4 regions of the Paenibacillus sp. sptzw28 genome follow, and region 3 is predicted to be linked to each of the others. Evidence: riboswitches for the same ligand, from Rfam matches in the RefSeq annotation. Region 3 holds a riboswitch; each other region holds the start of a gene.
The links. A riboswitch is a leader RNA that binds a small molecule or an ion and turns the genes downstream of it on or off. The one in region 3 is predicted to bind cyclic di-AMP.
Positions count from the first base shown of each region.

Region 1 (3,134 bases), 1.1 Mb from region 3:
ATTAACGGCGCTTTGCCCTTCGATAGAATCGGATGCTTGGTATAGTCCTGGCCCTTCCCCCACACGTAATACCACCAAACAGGCGGCAAGCATGGCACAGCCATCATCACAGCAGGATCTTGCGCGTGAGAAGGAGGCCAGGGAATCCTCGGCATCCTTCCAGTTATCTCGAAAGCGGAAGCATCATAAAAAACGCCGCCGCGTCCAGGCGATGTCATGGGTATCGCTTCAAAAACGATACCCCGGAACTTTCATCATAGGCGGCCCGCGGAGTGCCCGAAAAGTAGCGCTGACCTTCGATGATGTGCCCGATCCGCGCTATACGCCGCAGGTGCTGGACATACTGGCCCGATATAAAGTGAGAGCCACCTTCTTTGTCGTCGGCTCACGCGCTGCCGCTTATCCGTCGATAGTTCGGCGGATGCGCCGGGAAGGCCACATTATCGGTAATCACTCCCTCAATCACGCGGTTTTTTCACGCATCCCGCTGGGCTCCTTTAAACGTCAAATTGTTCGGACGGATGCGATTCTGCGTCCCCTTGTCGGCTACAGTCCGAAACTAGTCCGGCCTCCCTATGGTGAAATCATGCCCAGCCAGATTGAATGGTTAAAGCAAAACGGGTACATCGTAGTAAATTGGGACGTTGACTCAGTCGACTGGCGCGGTACCGATAGCAGCCATATCCTTGTAAACATCAAGAAGACATTGCAGCCGGGATCCATTATTCTGCAGCATGCCGGCGGGGGAGTCGGCCAGGATTTATCAGGCACGGTAAAAGCCTTACCCAAGCTTATCAAGCTGCTTCGAAGCAAAGGGTACCAGATCGTCACGCTGCCCGATCTTCTAAGCAAGCCGGCTTCGCGCAACAGCAAAGGTTAAAAGCACAAACGGCGTCCCCGAGGGGACGCCGTTTGTGCTGCCGGCTTTCACTTACATGCCTATGTCCATTTATTTGTTTAAAACAAACACTTTGACATATTGGTATCCGAACTGACGCGCCTTTTTCTGCGATTGCGGCAAGAATATATCAATCCTGTCGCCTTTAATCGCGCTCCCCATATCGGTTGCGACCGCTATCATGCCTCCAACCGGTAACCCGTCATGGTTATACCCGGTAATATAAACTTTGCTGCCCATCGGTATCCGCTTGGGGTCAACCGCGATCGTGCCAAGCTTTAATGGGTTCCCGAAATAATCGACCGGTCCCCAGCCATTCTCTGAGGCCGCTGCGGTATAAGCGCTCGCTTTGGCTTGAATGACGTCCGAATAGCTGTACGAACGCCCCTTCACCTGCACGATATCGTTGCCCTCGGCTTTACCGCCCGCTGATTTCTTGATCTTAACTGCCGACTGGCCGGAATCATTCTTTGCCTTAATAGGAGCGCCCGGTATAACGATGGAGAGGCCTTTGTAAATATTGAGCGGATCCACCTTCGGGTTGGCTTTCATCAATCGTTCAAGCTGGACGCCGAAGCGTTTGGATAATTTCCAGAACGTGTCGTTGTCGGACGCTTTATACGCCGCGGCGGCATGTGCCGGACTGGCGTTAATGAGAATAGCAATGCTAAGCGCGGCTGCTGCTGCGCCCTTTTTCCAATTTTTAAACAACGTTTCTTCCTCCTTTTTATTTACGGACCCCCGCTCTGCCGGTGTGACCATTTTTGGCAGGAGCAGGCTCCGTCATCGCCAAACGAACTACCGCTTCGATATGAAAAAATTGCGGTTGATGACGCCCGTTTATGCATGCGGCCTACGAGGTTAGTTGTCGGATTCGGATTGAGGAGATCAACCCTACGCCTTGCGGATTGGCCGCGCAGCGATTCACCCCGAGCGTGAGATCATCCCATTGAATGATCTTCCGCAGGAAATACTCGCTTGTACTTCCTGAAAGTCCCCCGTACGATTAGTTTCGGCTCGCGTAAGAGAATATCACATCATGCCCTGTATTGAAACCGGTAAATACGACCAGCCCACTTATTTACAACGTACAAATGCCGTTTTCGGGGCGAATATAATGTCACTAAAATATGAGCGTACTATGTTTTTCGTTATTCGGGAGGTGGTTCAAACCATGAATGTGGTTATTATGGCAGGCGGCAAGGGTACCAGATTCTGGCCGCGAAGCGTCGACTCAATGCCAAAGCAATTTTTGCCCTTTCACTCCGAACGGACTTTGATTCAGGAGACGGTTAGCCGCTTTCGCAAAATTGTCTCGAGCTCCCGGTTGTATATAATAGCACCCGCCCGCTATCTGCCGCTCCTGGAAGAACAGCTTCCGGAATTCACGCAGGACCAGCTTATATTGGAGCCGGAGCAAAAGGATACGGCAGCCTGCATTGCTCTTGCCGCGTTTCGGTTCCAGCAAAGGGGAGACGACGAGCCGGCGATATTCGTGCCTTCGGATCAGTATATAGCGGAGGAGGAGCCGTTCCTTGCAGCCGTGAGACGTGCCGCGGAAATGGCGAAGAGGCCCGGTGCGATCGTAACGCTCGGGATCGAGCCTACCCGCCCGGAAACCGGATTCGGTTATATGAAGACAAAGGAGCCCGCAGCCGGTGAAGACCTGCCCGATAGCGTTCTCCCTGTTCTTCGCTTCATGGAGAAGCCGACAGCAGAGCGTGCCGAGAAGCTCATTCGCGAACCCGGCACTTACTGGAACAGCGGTATTTTTGTTTGCAAACCCTCAACTCTTGCCCGCCGAATGGAGCAATTCCAGCCGGCGATATGGAACAGCCTTATTGAGCACCCGCTCGATGTATCGGCGGCCTATGCCCTTATGCCGCGGCTTTCCATTGATTTTGCCGTCATGGAACGGGCCGAATCGATGTACTGTATACCGGTACAATGCGGCTGGGACGATATTGGTTCGTGGGCGGTGCTCGGCCGCCACTGGACGCCGGATGCCAATGGGAATGTGAGTAAAGGCAGCGTAACGCTCACGGAAGCAAGCGGTAATACGGTCTTTATTGCCGATAAGCATGCACTGATAATAGGTGTGCATGACCTTATTATCGTATCGACGCCTTCCGGTCTGCTTGTGTGCCCGAAAACAGAAGAATTCCGGCTGAGAATGTGGTTAAAGTAAGCTGTCTCTCACGAGGAAACACAGATCGGAAGCTCGACCGTTGCAGTT
Region 1 is NZ_CP080545.1:4,912,942-4,916,075, forward strand. Features, by position in the region: gene KZ483_RS22520 (polysaccharide deacetylase family protein) at 1-880, shown strand, start outside; gene KZ483_RS22525 (3D domain-containing protein) at 950-1,609, opposite strand; cyclic di-AMP (ydaO/yuaA leader) riboswitch at 1,734-1,926, opposite strand; gene KZ483_RS22530 (mannose-1-phosphate guanylyltransferase) at 2,073-3,086, shown strand; gene KZ483_RS22535 (PAS domain-containing sensor histidine kinase) at 3,095-3,134, opposite strand, start outside.
Region 1: another riboswitch for cyclic di-AMP. It lies ahead of KZ483_RS22525 (3D domain-containing protein); the one in region 3 lies ahead of KZ483_RS27955 (APC family permease).

Region 2 (3,134 bases), 320 kb from region 3:
CGGTAAAAATAATGACCCCGCGCCGCTGCTGAGCAAGCTCCACCCGTCTAAGAACATCCTCGCCGACCGCCGAGCCGCCAGTCTCTATAGTCTCGGCATCGACCGCCCGCTTGATTGCCACCGTATCGTCCTTGCCCTCAACAACGATAATTTCATTGATCATACCGATCGATCCATTCCCTTCAGACAAACATACAAAAAGAAGAGGCAGCGCCTCTTCTTATCATGGCATATTTACGTTTAAAATACGATATGAATGAGTTAAAACCTTTATAGAAGCTTCTTTAGGTCAGACCGATTCCGGCTTCTTCGGCCCAAGCACGTAAACGGTGTAGCCCCGCTTCCGTCCGAACTTCTCGGCATACGATTCACTTTCGAAATAAACGTCAATCTTATTTCCTTGAATTGCACTGCCCGTGTCTTCAGCACGGCGGAAGCCGATGCCTTCTATATATACCCACCATCCGATCGGAATCACATCCGGATCCACGGCGATCGTCCGACCTTCCTTGACGTAAGCACCGGAGGCGGTAATTCCATATTGAGGATGCGATTTGCTTTTCCCGGTCGAAGCTACACCGGCTGTATATGCGGTCAATGTAACGTTCTTCAGCGTTTTCTTAGTTTTTAACGTAATGCCGCGCTTTGTAAGGGTTGAGATACTTGGCGTCTTTGCCGTGAGCGTTGTCACCTTTGGCTCAGGCTTCTTCGTTCCGACTGCAACGACTTGATCGACGGATGAAGCTTGTGTGAGTTTGGTAACCATCGACTGCGATACAAGCACGCCATCGGCAAAAACATTCTCAAACCGTTTGACCACGGTTCCTTCTTTGCCGGTCTGGACCACCTTTTGTTTGCCTTGGGCTAGCTTAGGGTCTTCCTTCTTCACAATGGAGAAAGGAACTTTATACGAACTTTCCGAGTATTTCTTGTCGATCCGGGTAACCGTAACAGTCATATTCGGCTCGACAGCCGCATCCGGGGAAGGCTGTACTTTATCTTGACCGCGTATCGATATATCAGCCCCGTCGATCGCCGCCTTAACGGTTCTTTCAGTCGTGTACAACGTTCTTACCTTGCCGTCAGCCTTCACGTGGAGCGGTACCGCTTTACTGATGACGATTCGGTCGCCATCCTTAATTGCCGAATTAAGCGGTAATGACACTTTGTCATATTGTCCTATCGTGATGGCTTGTTCATCCAGTAGGCGTTGAAGGACCCATTGTTTCGTAGAGACAATGGTTTCTCGTCCGTTCACTACTACGGAGACGTGCTTGTCAGCCGTTCCGTACAACAACACCAGAAACATGAAAGTCATAGCGATTGAGATCAGAGCGCTTAGTACAATTAAACGCACGTTCTCATGCTTCCATCGCAATGGGATAGACATGCTGGATGATCGTTTACCATGGGTGTCCTTAAGCTGGAGTGCGCCCACTTCTTCGGTCCTCCTTCATAGCCCCGTCGCCCTTGTTTAAGCATGATTACATTTGACGGTACTATTCGTTTAGTTGACGTGCACGCACGCCACTCCTTTTCCTCCTTATGCTCACCTCCATGATAAACCCTATGTCGTCAGTTTACGCAATATTCAAAAATAAAAGGAAGCCGACGACAGAGGATCTGTTTCGTGGCTTCCCGAGATGACAATGGGACATGGATTAGATGCACGAGGTTGATCTCTCTTATTACGCTTACGAGGTTAGCTGTCGGATTCGGGCGAGAGAGTCGCCCTATTTGCTTTCGGCAATTTTCAGCCTCCGCAAAATTCACCCCTAGAGAAGTCAACGTCCAAACCGTTCGATGATACGAACTGTTTCAACATTTGGTTCCCCCGCTCTCCGATTTCGGAGATTAAGCGTTATTTTAGAAAAAGGAATATAAATTTTTAAGCTCTGAGATGAATGATACCGTCTTTTGCGCCAAATTGTAAAGAAGTGATTAAGAGCGATTTTAACGAATTTTAAGGAAAATCAAGTGAAAATCAAGCATTTACTCCAATCAAAATTAGTTTTTTCACCGTATATGTCTCAAATACTTGATTTCTAAGCATGTTTCACTCAATACTAAAACATTTTAAAGCATTTTCGGTCGTAATTCTAGTAATTTCTTCCAATGTTTTTCCTGTTATTTCCGCTGCAGTTTCTGCTACAAGACGGACGAAAGCTGATTCGTTCCTCTTTCCACGGTGCGGGTGAGGAGCCAAATACGGAGCATCGGTCTCAATGAGCAGCCTGTCAAGCGGCACCCGCGACAGCACCTCTTTAGGAATACGCGCGTTTTTGAATGTCACCGGTCCACCGAACGAAATGTAGAAGTTCATATCCAGGCACTGCTTGGCCGTTTCCCAGCTTCCCGAGAAACAGTGCATAACTCCCCCAACATCTTTCGCGTTTTCTTCCCTTAAGATTCTGACGATATCCTCATGGGCGTCGCGGTTATGAATGACGATAGGCTTACGTTTCTGCTGAGCAAGCTGTATCTGCTGGCGGAAGACACGCTGCTGAACATCCTTTGGCGAGGTGTCCCAATGATAATCCAGTCCGATCTCGCCAATTCCAACGACTTTATTATGCGCGCAAAGCGACCCTATCCACTCGAGATCCTCGGGGAGCATAACAATACTGTCCACGGGATGCCAGCCTACTACGGCATATATGAAATCATACTGCTCAGCGAGGGCCATCGTAGTCTGAATCGTCTCCCGGTTAAAACCGATATTTATGAGTTTATAAACACCTGCCGCCCGCGCCCTCTCAATAACCTCTACGCGGTCTGAGTCGAATTTATGCGAATCCAAATGCGTATGCGTGTCGATTAACATGCTTTTCCAACTGTCTCCCTTCTATAGTAAACCAAAATATTCAAGTATCCGCGGCTGCAATTTACCGGCTGATTCAAGCAGTCGTTCCTCAGGGTAATACAGGTGGTATTTCCCTTGGTGTAGGCCGGTTATTGATCTTATTATGTCCGATCGTTCGGAAATTTCGGACAACCGTTCATCTTGGCCTAGAAGAAGGATTGGCGGTTTCTCTTCTTTATCGTTCGATGATAGGCCCGGTCGATATACATCATAAGGCATATCATAAGGAAAATCGATTTCAAAGTGGTAGTCCGGGTTTAACCCGATAGCA
Region 2 is NZ_CP080545.1:243,818-246,951, forward strand. Features, by position in the region: gene rnmV (ribonuclease M5) at 1-163, opposite strand, end outside; gene KZ483_RS01120 (resuscitation-promoting factor) at 290-1,438, opposite strand; cyclic di-AMP (ydaO/yuaA leader) riboswitch at 1,676-1,871, opposite strand; gene KZ483_RS01125 (TatD family hydrolase) at 2,057-2,824, opposite strand; gene KZ483_RS01130 (HD domain-containing protein) at 2,846-3,134, opposite strand, start outside.
Region 2: another riboswitch for cyclic di-AMP. It lies ahead of KZ483_RS01120 (resuscitation-promoting factor); the one in region 3 lies ahead of KZ483_RS27955 (APC family permease).

Region 3 (3,134 bases):
CTGTTTACGCCGCTTGGCAGCTTAGGCCGAATGGCTAGTAGAGAAAAGAAGCCCAAGCGGATCCGCTTGGGCTTCTTCCTTCCTATTGGGCATTAGTCTTGTAAATGAAACGGAACAGTGGCGACGACAACATCCTTGCGGGCCAGTAGCAGGGAACGAATCCGTAAAGCGGATTGGTTATGCAGCAGCTTATGCCACCACTTATGAGTGATAAATTGCGGGAGCAGCACGGTAATGACATGATTCTTGTCGTAATGATTGTCAATTCGGTCAATAAACTCAAGAAGCGGCCGGGATATCGTGCGATACCGTGAGACAAATACGACCAGCCGTACACCCGGATCCCACTGCTCCCACTTCTCCTCCATCTTCTTGGCCTCCTCCTCGGAGAAAGCTACATAGAAGGCTGCGATATTCGGCGTCAGGGTTTTGGCATACGCGATGGTGGATGCTACAACTTGATGAATGCCGGCAACGGGTATGATGACGACCGTTTCTTTTTTCACTAAGGGCTGGTCCATGTCCAGCTTCAGCTGCTTCGCTACATTCTCGTAGTGCTTGCTTATTTTGGTGATAACATAGAGCAGTACGGGCGTCAATATGACGACCAGCCACGCGCCTTCCGTGAACTTCGTTATACTGAAGATGATAACGACGACGAAGGTGACTAGAGCGCCGAACCCGTTAATGATCAGCTTCTTCACCCAGTTATGATTGCGTTCCCTGTACCATTTCAATACAAGTCCGACCTGGGACAAGGTAAACGACAAGAACACGCCGATGGCATAGAGAGGAATAAGCAGATCGGTTTGCCCCTGGAAAATAATAATCAGGCCGGTCGACAGAAGCCCTAATGTAATAATGCCGTAATTGAAAGCCAGACGGTCTCCGCGGTTGCTGAACATGCGCGGAAAATTCTTATCCTGCGCCATGATCGAGGACAGGATCGGAAATCCGTTGAAGCTGGTATTGGCGGCAAGTATCAGAATCAGCATCGTTGAAAGCTGAATAAGCAGATACATTCCTCCGCGGCCAAATGCGGTTTGCGCTACCATCGACAGTACGGTACTCGTTCCCGTAGGGTCGGGTTGGATGTTATAGGCCAGTGCAACAACGGTTACCCCGCCGAAAATGACGGCGAGCAATAATCCGAGCGTAACCATTGTCCGCTTCGCATTCTGCGCGGAAGGAGTCCGAAAGTGCGGCACGGCATTGGAAATCGCTTCGATTCCCGTTACGGCCGAGCAGCCGGACGAGAATGCTTTAAGCAATACAAACCATGTCAACCCTGTTGGAATGGCGGTCGGGAACGTAACGGCCTGGTTAATATCGCTTGCGCCGGTAATCCAATCGAACAAGCCTTTTCCGACGAGCGACAGCATGCAGAAGATGAACAAATAAGTGGGAAGGGCGAAGACACTCCCCGATTCCGACGTTCCCCGCAGGTTCATCCATACCATAAACCAGATGAATATAATCCCTATCGGAACCACATCCGGCGCTAGAGCCGGGTAGGCCGAGGTAAGAGCCAGAACTCCGGCGGATATCGACACGGCTACGGTTAAAGTATAGTCAATAAGCAGCGATACACCCGCTAAACGCCCCCATGTCATCCCCAGATTCTCTTTTGCCACCATATAGGCGCCTCCCCCTTGAGGGTAGGCCTCAATAACCTGCCGGTAGCTTAAGATTAAAGTTCCGATTAATAGAATAATGGCCAGAGCGACGGGTAAAGAAAAGGAAAATGCGAATGCTCCGACGGTCGCGAGTTCAAGAAGGATCTGCTCGGTTCCATATGCGACGGACGACAGGGCATCGGAAGATAATATCGGCAATGCCTTCCACATCGGCATCTTTTCGGCTTCCGCCTCGCTTGATTTGAGCGGTCGGCCGAGAAAAAGCCGTCTTAAAGCGTTGGTTGTCATCACTTTTTACCTCCACAACTTAACAACATGACTAGCTGCAGGATTCGCATTCACGTAAACTTTCAAGAATTGGGACGGCAAATAACCGTGGAATATGATCCCTCCTCACGGCTTCCTCAAACATCAACAAACAACCATGCGCAAAAAAGCATACCGGTACCTCCCTCTTGACGCTTACGAGGTTAGCTGTCGGATTCGGGCGTGAGAGTCGCCTTACATGTGCAAGACACATGATTCACCCCTGCAGGAAAAAGCAATTTCCCGCGATGGTTCCCCCGCTTCCAATCAGGAATTCAGCGATTTAACAATACAACTTATGAGATGAATCATACTCCTCATAAAAAGCAATTGCAAAGAACAATTGGTGAACATTCTCAGCCCATCCCTATTACCCCCTATTCCGCACAAATTAACTTGGCAGATATATGCTTCGACCCGGGTCCAGTCAGCAAACCCGACTTAAGGATGGTGAAAGATACACCCCTTGACGGTGCCGCCTGCCTGCGAACCCGGATACAATAAACTTGCAAATGTCGATCAGGGGGATTGGTTATGTATACCTTAAGCTTTAATTTAGAGATGATTTCGCTATTGTTTCTGGTTTTGTTCGCCTGGATCGGGGGAAGAAAAGCTTCCCGCCTTTCTTTCATCGACGCTGCCGAATCGGCACGCCGCAGACCGCGCAAGCTGCTTTCTTGGGCCGTATACGTCACATTAACCGCCGCTCTTGCTGCGGGAGCGAATATATTCATGGCCTACTCTCTTGCTTATGAGCCCCTTTTCTGGATCGACCGGCTGCTGCTGCACCTACCGCTAATTATCTTTCCCGTCATCGCGGTCTGGGCTCTGTCCATTCCCAAGCTGCAGCGGCTGCGACGTCTGGAGGCAAGCGCTGCAGCCGGAGACTGGTTAGCTTTCGAATGGACACTGCACGCAAGCAATCCGGCGCTGGCCGCACCTTTCAAATGGACGATGTGGGGCGGGCTGGCCGCGTTCTTTTTCAACTTCCGGCCGCCGTTTCCGTTCGAATGGGGTGGTGCCGGCATCCCGGTTCTGATCTTTCTCACTCTGTGCGGATGGAGCTGGTTCGTTCTTGCCAGACGTTCTGAGGCTTTAAGACAGGCCGGCGTACGTATCGCTCTTCGTCCGTTGTGGCAGCGTCTGCTGCGCCGGACGGCAACACTCACCGTCGTGGCTGCCATTACGGCG
Region 3 is NZ_CP080545.1:6,024,211-6,027,344, forward strand. Features, by position in the region: gene KZ483_RS27950 (DUF418 domain-containing protein) at 1-96, shown strand, start outside; gene KZ483_RS27955 (APC family permease) at 93-1,925, opposite strand; cyclic di-AMP (ydaO/yuaA leader) riboswitch at 2,081-2,234, opposite strand; gene KZ483_RS27960 (multicopper oxidase family protein) at 2,478-3,134, shown strand, end outside.

Region 4 (3,134 bases), 2.6 Mb from region 3:
TCGCAGATTTTCCGGATTAAATGGAATACATCGCAGCAATTAAAAATAAAAGCAGCTGTCTTATGACAGCTGCCTGCATTTTCTATAGGGATCCATAGCTTTACGATTACCAAGGCCCAGATTATTTTTTGAGATGATAAGGAACGGTTGTAACGATTACATCTTTCCGATAAAGCAGTGCGGCACGAATGGTAAAGCTTGTTTGGTTATGCAGGATATTGTGCCACCCCTTTTTCGGAATGAATTGCGGAATAATGACAGTGACTTGGTAATTTGATTCTCTGGCCTTCCGCTCTACCGTATCGATAAATTTCATCAGCGGCTGGATAATGCTGCGGTATGGCGAATGCAGAGTTACCAGCCTGACATCAGGCATCCATTTGGACCATTTCTCCTCGAACTTCGCCTCGTCCTCACGCTCGAATGGGATATACACTGCAATGATCTGATCCGCTCCCAGCGATTTGGCGTAATTTGCAGAGTGTTCCACTACATGTGTGATACCGGCTACGGGTAGAATGATGACATTACCTTCTATTGGAACGGCCGGTTCGCATGTGGTAAGCCGAAGCTGTTCGCCGACCGCCTCATAGTGTTTATTAATCCGGTGAAACGCGAGCACGATAAGCGGCAGAAAAATCAGTATCGGCCAAATCTGCGTGAATTTCGTCAAGAAGAATACGAATGTAACCGTCAGGCAAATGAAGGCGCCTGTAGTATTAATGATCAGCTTTGGTACCCATCCGGGGGGCTTTTGCCGAATCCATTTCAGCATCATTCCACTCTGGGACAATGTAAACGGAATAAACACGCCTACGGCGTAGAGCGGGATTAACTGTTCGGTCTGCCCTTTAAATGCTAATATCAGTAAAATGGAAAGAACCCCGAGCATTATAATTCCATTCGAGTAACCCAGTCTATCCCCGCGAACGGCAAACATCCTCGGAATAAACTTATCCTTGGCAAGATTGACTGCCAGTAAAGGGAACGCTGAATAACCGGTATTCGCGGCCAGAATAAGAATCAATGCCGTTGTACCTTGGATAAAGAAATACATGAAAGTCCGGCCAAAAGTTTGTTCGGCGATTTGAGAAACGACTGTGGCTTCCACTATGGGTGTAATGCCGTAATAGTAAGCCAGGAACACGGTGCCGGAGAACAGCAGTGCCAACAATATGCCCATCACTGTTAGTGTTCTGGCCGCATTTTTCGGTGCAGGATCTCTGAAGTTGGGTATTGCATTCGAGATCGCCTCAACACCTGTCAACGCCGAACTCCCGGATGCGAAGGCTCTTAGAAGCAGAAACAGACTGATCCCCATTACAGGTGTCCCGATCGGTGCATGCTGCGCCGCAGAAACTCCGCCGCTGGCGATATTATACAAACCTGCTCCGATTAAAATAAAGAGAGCGAGAACAAACAAGTAAACCGGGTAGGCCAAAATTGAAGCGGATTCCGTCACACCACGAAGATTTAGCAGTGTAATCAGGATAACAAATACAACTGCGATGCCAACAGTATGTTCGTGCAAGGTTGGGAAGGCGGAAGTGATGGCATCTGTTCCTGCGGATACGCTAACGGCCACTGTCAGGATATAATCTACAAGCAGAGAACCGCCAGCGACCAATCCGGGATATTTACCCAGATTTTCTTTGGAAACAACATACGCCCCACCGCCGTGCGGATACGCAAAGATGATTTGTCGATACGACAAAATAAGAGCCACCAACAGGATCAATACACCGATTCCTATCGGAATCGAATACCAGAATGCTGCAATGCTGATCGTAATCAGAACCAGTAGAATCTGTTCCGGTCCGTAAGCTACAGACGACAATGCGTCGGAAGACAAAATGGCAAGCGCCTTGGTTTTGTTTAGCTTCTGTTCCCCTAATTCGTTGGATTTGAGCGGCCTTCCGATCAAGATTCGTTTGAGTGCCACTAACATTCCCGACCACCGCCGCCTGAGAAATAAACTTGCCGCATAATACGTTATCCCTACCCCTTCTTTTAGAAAATCAGTTGTTTTAGATATCCTTACCCTTCCCAAATTTACTGTTTTTTACCACACAAAAAAACCGCAAGGCATCTTACGGCTGTAATAACCCAAGTCGTCTCACCTTCTCCAAAAACGCTTGCGAGGTTAGCTGCCGGATTCGGGCTGTTAGAGTCGCCCTACAGTGCGCACCATACAGCACTGATTCACCCCATGACGTCATATAATGAGCTCCTTCGGTTCCCCCGTTTTCCTCAGAAATTCAGCGAGTTATGAGATGAGACGATTATACCGCTTTGAACAACCACTGTAAAACGGCCAATAAACTCAAAAAGCATCGATTTTATGATGCTTTAACGAATGTATGCGGATACATTATATAATATTGTTCTAGTGGTATGTGAAGGGCAGTATTATCGTTCATTCTCTTAAATTGCCGCACTATTCAGCTATCTCTGCCAGTACAACGTTTCCCGATACGAGTTTCCCCTTAGATAGACTGAATAACATTCAGGGCTTAATAATTGACGGATTCTTCATATCCGCAATACAAAAGTACCAAGTAACACAAAAAAGCCGCGATTTCCGCGACCTTTAATGTTGTATTTTGGTCTTCCGATAGGCTGCTGCGCAATTCCCGGCTTATAACTACTTTTTGTTATTTGGTTAAAAACTTCACCCTTAATAATCACCCATACGTTCGCTCAAAATTAACTCTAACCGCCTCTGCAACAAGAACATCCTGCTCGACTGAACCGCCGCTAACACCAAGTCCGCCAATCAAAAGATGTTGTTGGAGTAACGGAATCCCTCCGCCAAATAATACAATACGATTTCGGTTTGTCGAATGGATGCCGTAAAGGGACCCTCCGGGGCGTGCCATTTTGGCCAAATCTGCAGTCGGCATTTTCATGGCTACCGATGTCCATGCTTTATTGGTTGCTATATCGATGCTTGCCAGTAAAGCATGGTCCATTTTGTAACACGCGGTCAGATTGCCTCCTGCATCTACAACTGAAATCACCATAGGCACGCCAATTCGATGTGCTTCCAGCTCCGCTGACTGAATGATTTCTTTTGCCATCCATAATTGCATTGCAGTCACATTCCGCCAAAGATCGTCATTGCGTTGAATTTA
Region 4 is NZ_CP080545.1:3,397,088-3,400,221, forward strand. Features, by position in the region: gene KZ483_RS15245 (APC family permease) at 122-1,948, opposite strand; cyclic di-AMP (ydaO/yuaA leader) riboswitch at 2,117-2,274, opposite strand; gene KZ483_RS15250 (GlcG/HbpS family heme-binding protein) at 2,685-3,092, opposite strand.
Region 4: another riboswitch for cyclic di-AMP. It lies ahead of KZ483_RS15245 (APC family permease); the one in region 3 lies ahead of KZ483_RS27955 (APC family permease).